DNA from 2 places in the Shewanella sp. SW32 genome. Region 1 is predicted to be linked to the other one. Evidence: predicted binding sites of a transcription regulator. Region 1 holds the regulator's gene; the other holds the start of a gene.
What was found. The regulator LexA, encoded in region 1, represses DNA repair genes until DNA is damaged. The targets are predictions, from matches to a motif close to TACTGTATNNNNATACAGTA.

Region 1 (7,554 bases):
TCGGCAACGATTGAAACGACTTGCTGGCGCGGGATCTGTTCATTGTGGGTTAAACAACTCGCAATTAATGACGGCACGATAAATAAGTGAATGATATTGTTACGATAGTAAGTCATAGACACAGCCTGACTCGCTTCAATAGACACTATTTCCCCTAAAGGATCGGCACTAACAACAAACTTGTTCAGCTCTAAACCTTGCTGCACTAAATGCTTACCATCACCTTCGGCAACAGATGTATAAGAAGTGTAAGGCACTTTTTTGAGTAGGGTCAGATACAAATCAAGCTGACGCTCCAGCAGACTACGTTCTAAGGCGTTTTGATCTGTCGCCAGCAAAACTAAGCTGGTCAAAGTCACCGAACTCGCGGCTGCGGCATCATTGATACGCGTCATCACCCGATTAGCCAGCACGTTTACCGCTGGCGTTAACCAACTTGGTTTCTGCTCGGGATCATCGGCCAACTCAGCACGCCAGTTTGGCGCACGCTCATTTAAGAAATTTTGCAGGGTAATAGGCTCGCCAAAATTCACATAACCTTGGCCAAAATTACCTAATTTGCGAATGGCACCGAACACCTGCCACACAGATTCTTTTTTCTTTTTCTTACCGCTTAACTCTTTATGGTAAGTCGCCACTTCCATCACATGGTCATAGCCTAAATACACAGGCACAAGTGTGACAGGACGTTCAATACCGCGCAGTACGCTGTTCATCGTCATGGCGATCATGCCAGTTTTCGGCGCCAACAGACGGCCAGTACGTGAACGGCCACCTTCGGAGAAGTATTCCACTGAATAACCTTTAGCAAACAGCTGATCTAAATACTCACGAAATACTGCGGTGTACAGCTTGTTACCATTAAAACTACGGCGGATGAAGAAGGCACCACCGCGACGGAACATAGGTCCCGCGGGCCAGAAATTGAGGTTAATGCCGGCAGCAATGTGCGGCGGAACCATGCCTTGATAATACAAAATATACGATAACAGCAGGTAATCCATGTGGCTGCGATGGCAAGGCACATAAACAATCTCGTGGCCATCATGGTGCAACTGCCGAACTTGCTCGGCGCCTTTAATGTTGATCCCGCTGTAAAGCTTGTTCCACAGCCAAGTTAAGAAACGCTCAGCAATACGCACTAAACTATCTGAGTAATCGGCAGCAATTTCATCGAGATACTCAATGGCCGTCTCGCGCGCTTGGGTCTCAGAAATCTTTTTGTTGGCCGCTTCTTCTTGAATCGCTTTACGCAACGACTCAGATTTGAGCAGCGAATGAAATAATGCTTGGCGGTTTGGCAGCACAGGCCCTGTCATTACCTTACGTTGACGACGGAAATGCACGCGTGCAACCCGTGCTAACTTATGGGCAATCCCCATGTCGGTACCATGTTCGTCTGCCATGTAACGCAGGGATACGGCATTCGAAAACTGCACGAAGTTATGTCGACCTAAGAACAAAATCATCAAGCACTTGCGCAGCCAAGTCGGGTTTTCCCGCTCAAATACGGCCGCCTTCATAGTGTCGTCTTCTTTCCCTGGCGTGCGACCCCAATACAAACTCACGGGCACCAGTTGAATATCCAATTCAGGACGTTCCTTATGCACGGCTAACAAACGCATAAAGCATTCGAGGAAAGGCTCATTACCAGCACGCTCGCCAAACAGTGGCTTACGTCCTTGAAGACAGACAACCCGAGGCGCAGTCACACCATTAGCCACTAGAGGCTCATAAGGGCTTGGTAAACCTAACTTAGCCGTTATTTCGCTCAAAGCAGCTATGTCACTGAGGGATTCTGTTTTCATCACATAAACAAGGGGTCTGGAAGCATCCAGATTCAGATCGGCAAAGGGATCCTGAGGCACCACAATAGTGTGCACTAAGTGTTTTTGGATCCAACGTAATGATTTCAACCAAAGAGAGTCGTGTTTAGGCATTATTCTTATGCAATTAAGTGCGTTTACTAGCCCGATAGAATACCAGACTATGGGCAATATTCGCTAATTCTCTCCAACATAGCTAAAAAGTGGTTAATACTTGCGCTGCAAATAATACTGTATATACTAACAGTAACTGTATAGAAAAACAGGAAACACCATGAGACCTTTGACGCCACGCCAAGCTGAAATTTTAGAGCTAATTAAACGAAATATTGCCGATACTGGCATGCCACCCACTCGGGCAGAAATCGCAACCCGTTTAGGTTTTAAGAGCGCCAATGCGGCTGAAGAACACCTTAAAGCGTTGGCGAAAAAGGGCTGCATTGAGATCATGCCAGGCACATCTCGGGGCATTCGTCTGCCTGCGGAAATCGAAGATTTGACTGAAACAGGTTTACCGCTCATCGGCCAAGTGGCCGCGGGTGAACCTATCCTCGCCCAAGAACATGTTGAACAGTACTACCAAGTCGACCCAAGCATGTTCCATCCCGCCGCCGATTTTTTACTGCGAGTAAAAGGCGACAGCATGAAAAATATCGGCATTCTCGAAGGTGATTTGCTGGCAGTTCATAAAGTAGAACAAGCTAGAAATGGTCAAGTGGTTGTCGCTAGAGTCGATGACGATGTCACTGTTAAACGTTTCGAAAAAAAAGGTAATGTAGTCTATCTACATGCCGAAAATGAAGATTACTCCCCGATTAAAGTGGATTTAGGCTTCCAAAGTTTAACAATTGAAGGACTCGCCGTCGGTGTGATCCGTAATGGAGATTGGCTATGAATAAACTACTTGGCAATGCCCCCCGCCATCCGGGCTTGTGGCTCGATGAAGTCCGTGATGCCGACTATGACTGGCACCATGCGCCTATCGCCTGTATGCCAACCAAGACTCAAGGTCGCCACGAATTAATTCATCTGAGTGCACAACTCGCTCAGTTAAGCCAACAGGGCCGTTGGTTAGTGCTCATCAACCCTCCAAGTATTGGCTACAAGCAAATGCTCGCCAGCGCAGGTGTGCGTATGGATAGAGTTTTGCTGGTACATGCTAAAGATGAAGTCGAAACCCTGTGGGCGATGGAAAAAGCCCTGACAAGTGGTACGTCCAGTGCAGTCATTACTTGGACTCAATCATTGGATGCGCGGGATAATCGACGCCTACAAATCGTGGCTAAAAGTGCCAGAGCTATGGGCATAGTGCTTGAAGACGTAAACAGTCACTTACATGCAGACGTACGTATTGAGCAAGGCAATCTCTTCGGTCAGCAATCTTTTTTTAGCGCTGTACACTAAATATTCATTTAATTTTTTACCTTGAAAGCCGCCTCACCTATGAATGTGAGGCTTTTTTTTGGCAATTTTTCAGATAATTAGATAAATAAGTGATCTTGATCAATATTTAAACAGCAAGTATGGTTGGTTAAGTTGGTGATGATATATCACCCACCGTGGTCAATGAATCGAGTATTTATCGAACTCGAAGCGCCACTAAAAATAGAGAACAGATTTATTTCAGCAGTATGTGCCAGCGTGGCTAATTACCAGCAGTAACAATACTTGATTAAAAGTAACAGCCGCCAACGCACGTTGAAGTCAAAAAAGCTTTTTTGGGAACTGAAGAGTTTGCATAGAGTTGAGACTTACTGTGTTGCTCTTCTTTGTAGTTGCTATTCGCAATTGGCAGAGGAGAAGTCTTGTGAAGCAATTGTTGTATTGTTTACTCGTGGTGCTTTTCGCACCACCGTTGACCGCCGCGGACATGCGGTTCAACATGACCCCTGGCGTGACCGAGATCAGTGGCAAGGTTTATCACTTGCACATGACCATCTTGTATATCTGCTGCGCAATAGGCCTAGTGGTCTTTGGCGTCATGATTTACGCCATGATCAACCACAGAAAATCCAAAGGCGCTGTCGCGTCCCACTTTCACGAAAGCACTAAAGTTGAAATCGCTTGGACGATTCTGCCATTTATCATTTTGATCTTAATGGCGATTCCAGCGACAAAAACTTTAATCGCAATGGAAGATCCCAGCAACGCCGATCTCACCGTAAAAGTTACGGGGTCCCAATGGAAATGGCATTACAGCTATTTCGATCAAGATATTGATTTTTATAGCATACTGACAACACCCAGAGCACAAATCGAAGGCACCGAAACCAAGGGTGAAAACTATCTATTGGAAGTCGATAAACCGCTCGTTCTACCGATAAACCGCAAAATCCGCTTTCTGATGACTTCAGAGGATGTCATCCATTCTTGGTGGGTACCCGCCTTTGCCATTAAGAAAGATGCCAATCCAGGATTTATCAATGAAGCTTGGACTCGCATCGACAAACCCGGCATTTACCGTGGTCAATGCGCCGAGCTCTGCGGTAAAGACCATGGTTTTATGCCTATCGTAGTACAAGCGTTACCCGAAGCCGAGTTTGAGGCTTGGGTAACAGAGCAGAAACAAGCCGCAGGTGCTGCGGCTGAAGCCGCTCAAGCCGCTTTATCACAAATCCTAAGTAAAGAAGAGTTGATGACTCTAGGCGAACAAGTTTACCTCGGGCACTGCGCAGCCTGCCACCAGCCCAATGGCGAAGGGTTGCAAGGCGTATTTCCGCACCTTAAAGGTAGCCCGATTGCAACAGGACCACTCAGCGCTCACCTTGAAATTGTGCTCAACGGTAAAACGGGTACAGCCATGCAAGCGTTTAGTAAGCAATTGACTGCACAAGAAATCGCGGCAGTGACTACCTACGAGCGTAATGCTTGGGGCAATAATACTGGCGATGCAGTGCAAGCCAAAGACGTCAACGAGTACATGAACGGCAGTTCTGCACAAACATCCGCCGCGGTACCAAGCAGTACAACCCCAACACCCGCACCTGCAACAGACGTCTCAGCTGCAGTCGATCCCGCAAGCCTCCCCACACTCAGCCATGACGCCCTCATGGCCGAAGGTGAAACTGTCTACGCGACCTTCTGTGCTGCCTGCCATCAAGTGACAGGTGCAGGAATACCACCCGCCTTCCCCGCGCTAGTGGGTAGTGCTATCGCCATTGGACCAGTCGCCAATCACATCGATATTGTGATGCACGGCAAAACGGGCACGGCTATGCAGGCATTTGGCAAACAGCTTAGCCCACAGCAACTTGCAGCAGTCATTACCTATGAACGCAATGCTTGGGGTAACAATACCGGCGATACAGTGCAACCTGCTGATATCGCAAGTCATGGACAGTAGGGGATAATGATGAGCACTACGACTCAAGATCAAACCGCAGCCCATGATGACCATCATCATGGTGCGCCAAAGGGCATTATGCGCTGGCTGCTAACCACCAACCATAAAGACATAGGTACTTTGTATTTATGGTTCAGCTTCATTATGTTCTTAACCGGTGGCGCTATGGCCATGGTGATCCGCGCTGAACTCTTTCAACCTGGATTACAATTGGTCGAGCCCAACTTTTTCAACCAAATGACAACTGTTCATGGGTTGATCATGGTATTCGGCGCGGTAATGCCGGCCTTTACAGGGCTAGCTAACTGGCTGATCCCTATGATGATAGGGGCGCCTGATATGGCGCTGCCACGGATGAATAACTGGAGTTTTTGGATACTCCCCTTCGCCTTCACTATCCTTCTCAGTTCGCTATTTATGGAAGGTGGCGGACCTAACTTTGGTTGGACCTTCTACGCGCCACTGTCTACCACTTATAGTCCAGATAGCACGGCGCTCTTTGTATTTTCTATTCACATCATGGGGATAAGTTCGATCATGGGCGCAATCAACGTGATTGTGACCATAGTGAATTTACGCGCGCCAGGCATGACATGGATGAAGTTACCATTATTTGTGTGGACTTGGCTTATCACGGCATTCCTACTGATCGCGGTTATGCCCGTACTCGCGGGCGCAGTGACTATGGTGCTGACCGATAAGTTTTTCGGCACGAGTTTCTTCGATGCGGCTGGCGGCGGCGATCCTGTGATGTTCCAGCATATTTTCTGGTTCTTCGGCCACCCTGAAGTTTACATCATGATCTTGCCGTCCTTTGGCATCATCTCTGCCATAGTGCCCGCCTTCAGTCGTAAACCCTTATTTGGCTATGCATCCATGGTTTATGCTACCGCTAGTATTGCAATTCTGTCGTTCCTCGTGTGGGCGCACCATATGTTCACCACAGGTATGCCAGTGTTTGCCGAGCTGTTTTTCATGTATTGCACTATGTTGATTGCAGTGCCAACTGGGGTGAAAGTGTTTAACTGGGTTGCCACTATGTGGCGCGGCTCACTCAGTTTCGAAACGCCCATGCTGTTTGCTGTAGCCTTTATCATACTCTTCACTATTGGCGGTTTTTCGGGATTAATGCTCGCCATTACACCCGCCGACTTCCAGTACCACGATACTTATTTTGTTGTGGCACATTTCCATTATGTGCTCGTGACTGGTGCGATTTTCTCCATCATGGCTGCGGCCTATTACTGGCTACCTAAGTGGACGGGACACATGTACAACGAACGACTGGGACAATGGCATTTCTGGTGCTCGGTGATTTCAGTCAATGTGCTATTTTTCCCGATGCATTTCCTTGGGCTGGCAGGAATGCCAAGGCGTATTCCTGACTACTCGATTCAATTTGCCGATGTTAATCAAATCGTCTCGATTGGTGGGTTCGCCTTCGGCTTATCGCAATTGATTTTCTTAGTATTAGTAATTAAGTGCATCCGTGGCGGCGAAAAAGCTCCCGCTAAACCTTGGGAAGGTTCCGAGGGTTTAGAGTGGACATTGCCAAGCCCTGCGCCTTACCACTCCTTCACGACACCACCTGAGGTGAAATGAAATGGCAACCCAACACCAGCAAGATAAATCTAAGTCAAATCGTAAACTTATCAGCATATTAGTTATAGGCTGTATTGGCATGTTTGGCTTTGGATTCGCGCTGGTGCCGCTCTACGATGTGTTGTGCGAGCAACTCGGTATCAATGGAAAACCCTCCAATACCGCGAGTAGTTATCAAGCAATCACAGTAGATACAAGCCGAATAGTGACTGTGGAATTTATTTCTCAGGTACAAACAGGCATGCCATGGACATTTGCGCCACAAACCAAACGGCTCGAAGTTCACCCTGGCGAGCTAATCCATACGGCATTTTTGGCGCGCAATATGTCCGCTAAAGCAACTATTGGCCAAGCGATACCTTCAGTTTCGCCCGGCCAAGGTGCCGCTTATTTTAATAAAACAGAATGCTTTTGCTTTAATCAACAACCCTTAGCGGCGGACACTAGCGCTGAGCTGCCGCTCATTTTCTATGTGGATCCTCAGTTACCTGAGTCTATCCATACTCTGACCCTCTCTTACACTCTCTACGACATTACCGACAAGCAGTTAGCGTCTGCCATAGAGCAAGGAGCTGCAAAATGACAACGAAACATCAGTCTTACTACGTTCCATCCCAAAGTGTCTGGCCTATTGTAGGTGCCATTGGCTTGTTCTTAATCGCCTCTGGTGCAGGCCTTTTCGTGCAACAGTTGAAATCAGGTGCATCCGGTGGCGGTTATGTGCTGCTGGTTGGGATAGCGGTGATCCTATTCATGCTGGTGGGTTGGTTTAGAACCGTGATC
Region 2 (7,554 bases), on a different contig from region 1:
CGCACAGATTTTGCTATCAAGTTTTTTTTATGCATTGTCAATCTCCCGGGAAAATCATGTTTTTATTATAATTTGCTTATTTAATAAGCAGTTTTAAACAAGGGCACCTTAAACATTCCGAAGTGCTGCGGAAGCATAAAATCATATGAGAGACATTTAATCAACAAAAAGATAACTAAATACAAACAAAAAATACACAATGTTTTTTTATTACAAATTGACTTATCGTTAAAAACAAAAAGCCAGTCATTGCTGACTGGCTTTTTGTTAAAACAGTGGTTTCTACTATATAGAAACTGGAAACTTAAAGTGTGTAACGGATACCAATGGCAACGCCGTCAGATTCAGAAAGCGCCATTCTAGCTTCTTGTTCTTTATCTGCACTGGTAAAATCGCTGTAATCTTTACGTGCTTCTACGTAAAGCACTGTGTTTGGGTCCCATACAAAATGCAAACCAACTACGACAAACTGACGTTTGAACTCATCGTTAGGATCGGCATTAAAGTTAGGTTGAATGACGTAGTCTTTACCGGCATCAAGCACGTTGTAAGAAATGAATGGGCGTAATCCATTGTCAAACTTGTAAGAAACTAAACTTTCAATACCATAGGCGTCTTTAATCAAACGACCAATATTGTCTGTGTCATGATTTTCTTGTCTGTTAACGTTTGCAGCAGCGTATAAGCCATTGCTATCGAAGTTACCCCAAGTGATACCCGCACCGTAGATAAGATCAACCGCAGTGGTTTGTTCGCCATTACCAAAACTCACATCAAACTCACCGCGGTTAACACCCGCAGTTAAGGTCAGCATATCAGTGGCTTTATAGGTCAGCGCGCCACCATAAGTATAATTGTATTCTACTTGTTGAGCCGCTTTATCACCGCTTTCCCAGTTCGTTTGACACTGAGCTTGTGAAATATCATCCGTTGTATCACAGGTATAGAAGCTGCTGTTTTTCAACTGTGCTTGAACTGCAAAGCTTACATCGCCAAATGCATTGCGATATTGAACTGTTTTATCACCACGACCAACACCGTTTACCGCGCCATCATCTTTATTATAAGTGTAAACACCTGCAGTGTTACCGTCCCACACAAAACCGTAGTTAGTGTTGTAAACGACATCGTACCAAGCGCCCCACTGCTTACCAATCGTCAGTGTTCCATAAGTGTCATGGGACAGACCAGCGTAACCTAAACGGTTATAAAAGAACTCTTCTTGAACAGATTCGAAGCGATTGTTATAGACGATGTCGCTACTACCTACAGGGTTCACACCCCATTCCAACTTAGCAAATGCTTTCCAACCGTCAGTCAACTCACGATTAAAACCAAAATTAATGCGAGATGCGCCGTTAACAACCTCTGTTTCCCCTTGAGTGTTGATCACGCGTGCATCAATAAAACCACCGATTTCTACGGCATTTTTATTATCTTTATAGATCTCGATAGCTGAGACTGATGGAACTAAAAAAATTGCTGCAAGCGCAGTTGCTACTAACGTCTTGTTCATTTGGTGCTTAACCTTTTTTGTTTATGTTCTGTCAACGTCATTCCGTTGTTATATTTCCTTACAATTTCCTCTTAAAGGGTAGCAAACTTTCAATATTCCCTCAAAGCTAAACCTAAAGAATATGTCGATTAACATCACAAAAACAAACCAGTTAACCTCTACAAAACAGGTTAAAACGCTACATTCGCCACCCTGCGCAACACATAAAGAACATTAAAAACACTATATTAACAGCAACTGCTTTGATGCAATATCCATGTAGTTTAGTTTCATTATCGAAAAAACAGGCTCGGCAATAGGGCCAATTTGCTTATCAATGTAGTATTGGTAATCAATTGGTGACGTTCTGTACAGTAAGGGTTCCGGTCCATTTACAGTAATCAGATAATCAATCTGCGCCCCACGCTTGCCAAAAGAGGCATCTCCTGTTAAGTCGCATAATTGTTGAGCGACTTTAACATGGGGAGAAGATTTAGCCGTGTAATCTTCAATATTGCGTCGCATACGTTTGCGAAATACCAAATCATCGTCCAACTCACCATCAAGCAGCTTTTCAAACACACTGGCCAAATAAACACGGATATCCCTTTGGTTAAACATCCGTTCATAGAGTGACTCTTGAACTTTGCGCGCTAAAGGGCTCCAATCACTGCGCACTTGCTCCATACCTTTAAAAGTAAGCTCAAGTTCATCGCTCGCATTGCGCCACGCGCCAACATAACGTTTTTTACTGCCTTCTAACGACCCCCTTAACGTCGGCATAAAAAACTGCTCATAGTGGCGTTCAAACTGTAACTCGAGAAAACTCTCAACTTGATGATCTTCAGCGATCTTAGCTTGCCACTTAGCATTAATTTCCCGCGCCAGAGTGTTACCTAAGGCGTTAATGTCTGAGAGATCAGGCTCGCTGCCAAGCCAGACAAAGGTCGAATCAGTATCGCCGTAAATCACTTGATAGCCCATCTCTTCTATCCATGCGCGGGTTTGTTTCATGATTTGATGACCACGCATAGTGATCGAACTTGCTAACTTTGCATCGTGGAAAACACAACCTTGAGAACCTAAAACCCCATACAACGAGTTCATGATAATTTTTATCGCTTGGGATAAAGGCGCATTGTGCTCACTTTTGGCCTTTTCGCGCTGCTCAGATAATGTTTGGATAAGCTTAGGTAAAATGGGCTGTTGCCGACTAAAACGCCCACCGAGAAACCCCGTAACACAGTCAGACTCGGGCAATTGCAAACCTTCAATTAATCCCTTAGGGTCAATCAAAAAAGTACGAATAATGGAGGGATATAGACTTTTAAAATCGAACACTAAAATATGCTTATAAAGTCCCGGTACAGAATCCATCACATAGCCACCGGGGCTTTCGATCCCATCACTCGCAGGAGCATCGGGAGCGACGTAACCTGCTCGATGTAGATGCGGTAAATACAAATGATTAAATGCCGCCACCGAAGCCCCAACCCGCCCCAACTCTAAACCTGTTAGTTCAGCTCGCGCGAGGGCGAACTCCCATAATTGAGTGTGAGTAAAAATACCCCACACTAGGCGGCTATCGGTAAGATTGTAATGCGCTAAGGCTTGTTTATCGGTCTTAAACAGCTGATCAATTTCTTCAACGCGATTATCCACGTTATGAATGGCCTTGCCTTCACCCAATAATTTCCGTGACACAAATTCTAACGAGAACCGCTCAAAATGATAGAAAGCGGCTTTGAGCCAATCGATACCATCGAGTACCACACGGCCCGGTAAAACTAAGGTTTCTGGCCGAAATTTATTATCGACTTTCCACTCAAGCTTTGCCCCTCCGCGGCCAATGGTGAGCGGAATACGGTGTAATAATGCACGGCGTGACAATAGCGCGAGGTCAAAACTCACCACTGACCAACCTATGACAAAGTCAGGATCAAACTCATGGAACCATGCGATTAATCGATGAATGAGTGCAGCTTCATCGGCCACCCATTCAATATATTCGGGAGAGTTTGATTCAGCCTCACCCACCATAATCACTTTTTCATAAGTCTGCTTGAGGCTATCTTGCTCACCGTCTCGGCCACTATCTTGACCATATAGTGCAACCGAATAGAGTAAACCCTCAAAGCTACATTCAAAATCCAGTGAGATACAGCGCAAATGTACAGCCGTTAAAGGGGCAATACTCTTAGCACGCTCGGCGATAAACACAGGCAGCGAATTAGCCTCAAAACTGTCGCTAGTCGGCGCGTGTATGTTACTCGGCGCAGAGAAATGCCCTAAAAACGCCACATCCAGTGCCACAAACCGCTCGATTAAATAACGCTGTTCAGGGCGAATGTCGGCTTCAAATAAGGGGATGTCGGCATCTTTAGCGATGCGCTGTAAGGTACGTAAGCTGTTGCTCGATTTAGCATAAACACCACTGACTGCGCCGCCTTTAAAGCTTTTGAGCGCTAACGGTACAAACCGCAATGCTTGACCCGGAGTTTGCAACTGCAAAGCCGTGACATCAGTTTGATGACAAAAACAAATGTGTTCAGTGCCTTGCACTTCCACCAGCACAGGGCCTTGGGCGGTAGCCAGATAATACTGCAACACTAAACTCCCATGACGATGAATCGCATGGCGTGTTAAGACTCGACCTTGTACACTAACGGCCGCGGTAGCCTCTGACTTCATCGCATGGGTTCCCAAATCGCATAGCTAGTCAATTTAGATGGTTTCTCAATTTAAATGCCGCCAAATGGCAGAAAAGTTTCTTAGGCTATGCAATCACTGTTATTATGTACAGCATTAATTCGATAAAGTAGTGACGCATGTTACCTGACAATGTAAAAACCCAGATCCGCGCCATCTATAAGGATATTGCTACCGCCTTGCCTAATTTTAGGCCGCGCCGCGAACAAAACTATATGGTGGCGGAAATCTCTAAGACCCTCGCCGGCGACTATGATAAAGATAGGCGCATAATTGTGGTCGAAGCAGGCACTGGGATCGGTAAATCATTGTCTTATATCCTCGGTACCATTCCACTGGCATTAGCAAGCAAGAAAAAGGTCTGCATCGCTACCGCAACCGTCGCTTTGCAGGAGCAATTACTGCATAAAGACTTGCCCTTCTTCCTTGAGCAATCCGGCTTAAATTTCCGCTTTGGCTTAGTTAAAGGTCGACAACGTTATGTGTGTCTATCGAAACTGGCGATGCTCATCGGTGACGACAACAGTACACAAATGGCCATGTGGCAAACTAAACCAGACAATAGCCAAGTGGCTATGATGCACGGCCTGTTAAAAGACTATAACGAAGGTCGCTGGAACGGCGAAATCGACACCTTAGCCGTGCCGCTGCCCGATCACCTGTGGCAACAAATCGCCTGCGACAAACACAGCTGTCATCGCCAAGTCGCCAGCCACAGAAATTGCCCGTTCCATAAAGCCCGCGAAGATGTCGATACTTGGGACGTACTCATCGCCAACCACAGCTTGTTATTCGCCGATTTAGAGCTAGGTGGCGGCGTGATTTTGCCCAATCCCGAAGACGTGTTTTATGTTATCGATGAGGCACATCACTTACCCATTGTGGCGCGGGATTTCTCCAGTGCGCAGGCCACGCTGAGGGGCGCCTGCGACTGGCTCGAAAAAATTGGTAAAACCTGCGCTAAGTTACAAAACCAAATAAAAAGCAACAATATCATTGCCCCCGCGCAGGCGATGCAGGATCACTTAGGCGATCTTATCGCCCAGCTCAATCAAGTGGCCCACTATTGCGATACTCAGACCAAACACTTTGCTAATCCTGAAAACCGTCTGCGTTTTGAGCACGGCAAACTGCCGGACTCATTACTCATTCTGGCTGAAAACCTTGCAGTGACCTCTAATCTTGCCCTCAAGCAGTTTAATAAAATGCTGTCACTGCTGGCAGAGGCGATTAAAGATGGCGACATTCCTAAACATCAATCCGAAGCACTATTAGCCGAAACCGGATTTATGCTGCAAAGGCTCGAAAACCTGCAGAAATTGTGGAGGATGATGGCCAAGGAAGATAAGCACAAAGGCGCACCTATGGCGCGCTGGGTCGAACTCATCACAGGTAAACAAGTGGATTATCTGTTTAGCGCCTCGCCGATTGAAGTCGGTTTTATGCTGGAATCTATGCTGTGGCAAAAGGCCGCAGGCGTAGTCTTATGTAGCGCCACGCTGCGCGCACTCAATAACTTCGACCATTTCGTACATCAGGTGGGGTTATCACTCAACGATGGCAGTCGTTATTTAGCCTTACAGTCGCCCTTCGATTACCCCAATAATGCGACTCTTTATTTACCCAAAATGCGCACTGAGCCGACGGATGATGCCTATACGGCTGAACTTGCCGAACAAATCATCACCCTTATTGAAGGTGAAATGGCAACCTTAGTGCTATTCGCCTCCTACTGGCAGATGGAAAAAGTGGTTGAATTACTTGAAGGTAAACTCACCACTGAGCTACTTATCCAAGGCAATGCGCCACGGCAACAATTGTTAGAAAATCATAAAGCTAAATGCGATAAAGGCGAACCAAGCATCTTGTTTGGCACCGGCAGTTTTTCTGAAGGTCTCGACTTGCCCGGTGATTATCTGACTAACTTGATCGTCACTAAACTGCCCTTTGCCGTACCAACCTCGCCCGTTGAGCAAGCGCATGCAGAATATGTCAAAGTCAAAGGCGGTAATCCCTTCTTACAACTGACGATCCCAGATGCTTCACGTAAGCTTATTCAAAGTTGTGGTAGATTACTGCGTAAAGAGCAAGATTATGGCCGAGTGACCATTTTAGATAGGCGGTTAGTCACTAAACGCTATGGCAAGTCCTTACTGGATGCCTTACCGCCCTTTAGACGTGTTATAGAGTAGGATTAAAATTTGGAGTTGTTACTCGAGCCCAGTCATTGGGCCCTGTTGGCAGTCATAGGTCTTATCGCTGGATTCATTGATGCCGTCGTGGGTGGCGGTGGCCTATTGTCGATCCCCGCACTGTTAACCTTAGGCATTGCGCCGCATACCGTATTAGGCACCAATAAGTTAGCCGCAAGCTTTGGCTCTTTTATGGCGGCTTGGACCTATTATCGCAAGCACCTCTTTAAACCCTCGTTTTGGTACATGGCTTTTATCGCCACCTTTATCGGCGCGGTATTGGGCAGTTTCTTAGTCTATTTAGTCGATACTCAATGGCTCGAAAAGGTCCTACCCTTGCTGATCATTGGCATCGCCATTTACAGTTTAGTCAGCCCCAATGCGATGTCAGACGTTAACTGCCAAGTACCAACCAGCAAGCCGCCAGCCAAGCAACAATGGCTACAGGGACTGGCTTTAGGCACTTATGATGGTTTTGCAGGCCCAGGCATTGGCGCATTTTGGACCGTCACATCTGGCTCTTTGTATAAACTGCCTTTACTGCACAGTTGTGGCCTTGCCCGTGCGATGACTTTTACCAGCAACTTGACCGCACTGACTATCTTTGGCTGGCTTGGACAGGTACAGTGGCAAATAGGTCTGTGGATGGGATTGTGCATGATGTTAGGCTCATTTATCGGTGCCCGCTGTGCGATTAAATTTGGCATGCCCTTTATCCGCCCACTGTTTATTTTGATCGTGCTAATGATTGCAGCGAATTTGGCATGGAGCGCATGGTTGTGAACACCCAACAATTAATGGTGATGCTGAAGAATCAGCTTAAAGCCTTAGAACAAGAAGTGCTGCAACACGATAATCGACTAGCCCCGCCACAGCGCAAACTCCTGCAAGAAACAGAGCGTTTTAATCACTCGCTGTTTGTCCAACACGGCGCCCAACTCGGCCCCTGTATTGAACAAATTCGTAGCAGTATTATGCAGCTCGAAAAACAAATTAAGCTTAAACTCGCACCCCAGACCATTGCCCTGAGCTGTGAGCGGATCCAAGATAGATTTACCGCAGTCAAACGGGCCTTGCTGACCACTTCTATTGACATTAAGTCTAAAACTCAGCAGCGTGCCAGTAGCCGTGCCCGTTTTGCCCAGCGCCAGAATCAGT

Region 2: a site for LexA is predicted at 4,281-4,300, ahead of dinG (ATP-dependent DNA helicase DinG). Genes of this name have one in related genera too.

What each region holds. Positions count from the first base shown of each region.
Region 1 is NZ_JAKKSJ010000034.1:42,951-50,504, reverse strand. Features, by position in the region: gene plsB (glycerol-3-phosphate 1-O-acyltransferase PlsB) at 1-1,940, opposite strand, end outside; gene lexA (transcriptional repressor LexA) at 2,101-2,721, shown strand; gene L5M28_RS18490 (cell division inhibitor SulA) at 2,718-3,230, shown strand; gene coxB (cytochrome c oxidase subunit II) at 3,634-5,169, shown strand; gene ctaD (cytochrome c oxidase subunit I) at 5,179-6,771, shown strand; gene L5M28_RS18475 (cytochrome c oxidase assembly protein) at 6,773-7,354, shown strand; gene L5M28_RS18470 (cytochrome c oxidase subunit 3) at 7,351-7,554, shown strand, end outside.
Region 2 is NZ_JAKKSJ010000013.1:77,706-85,259, forward strand. Features, by position in the region: gene L5M28_RS09730 (TonB-dependent receptor) at 1-35, opposite strand, end outside; gene L5M28_RS09735 (porin) at 305-1,516, opposite strand; gene L5M28_RS09740 (DNA polymerase II) at 1,739-4,186, opposite strand; gene dinG (ATP-dependent DNA helicase DinG) at 4,324-6,396, shown strand; gene L5M28_RS09750 (sulfite exporter TauE/SafE family protein) at 6,406-7,179, shown strand; gene L5M28_RS09755 (primosomal replication protein) at 7,170-7,554, shown strand, end outside.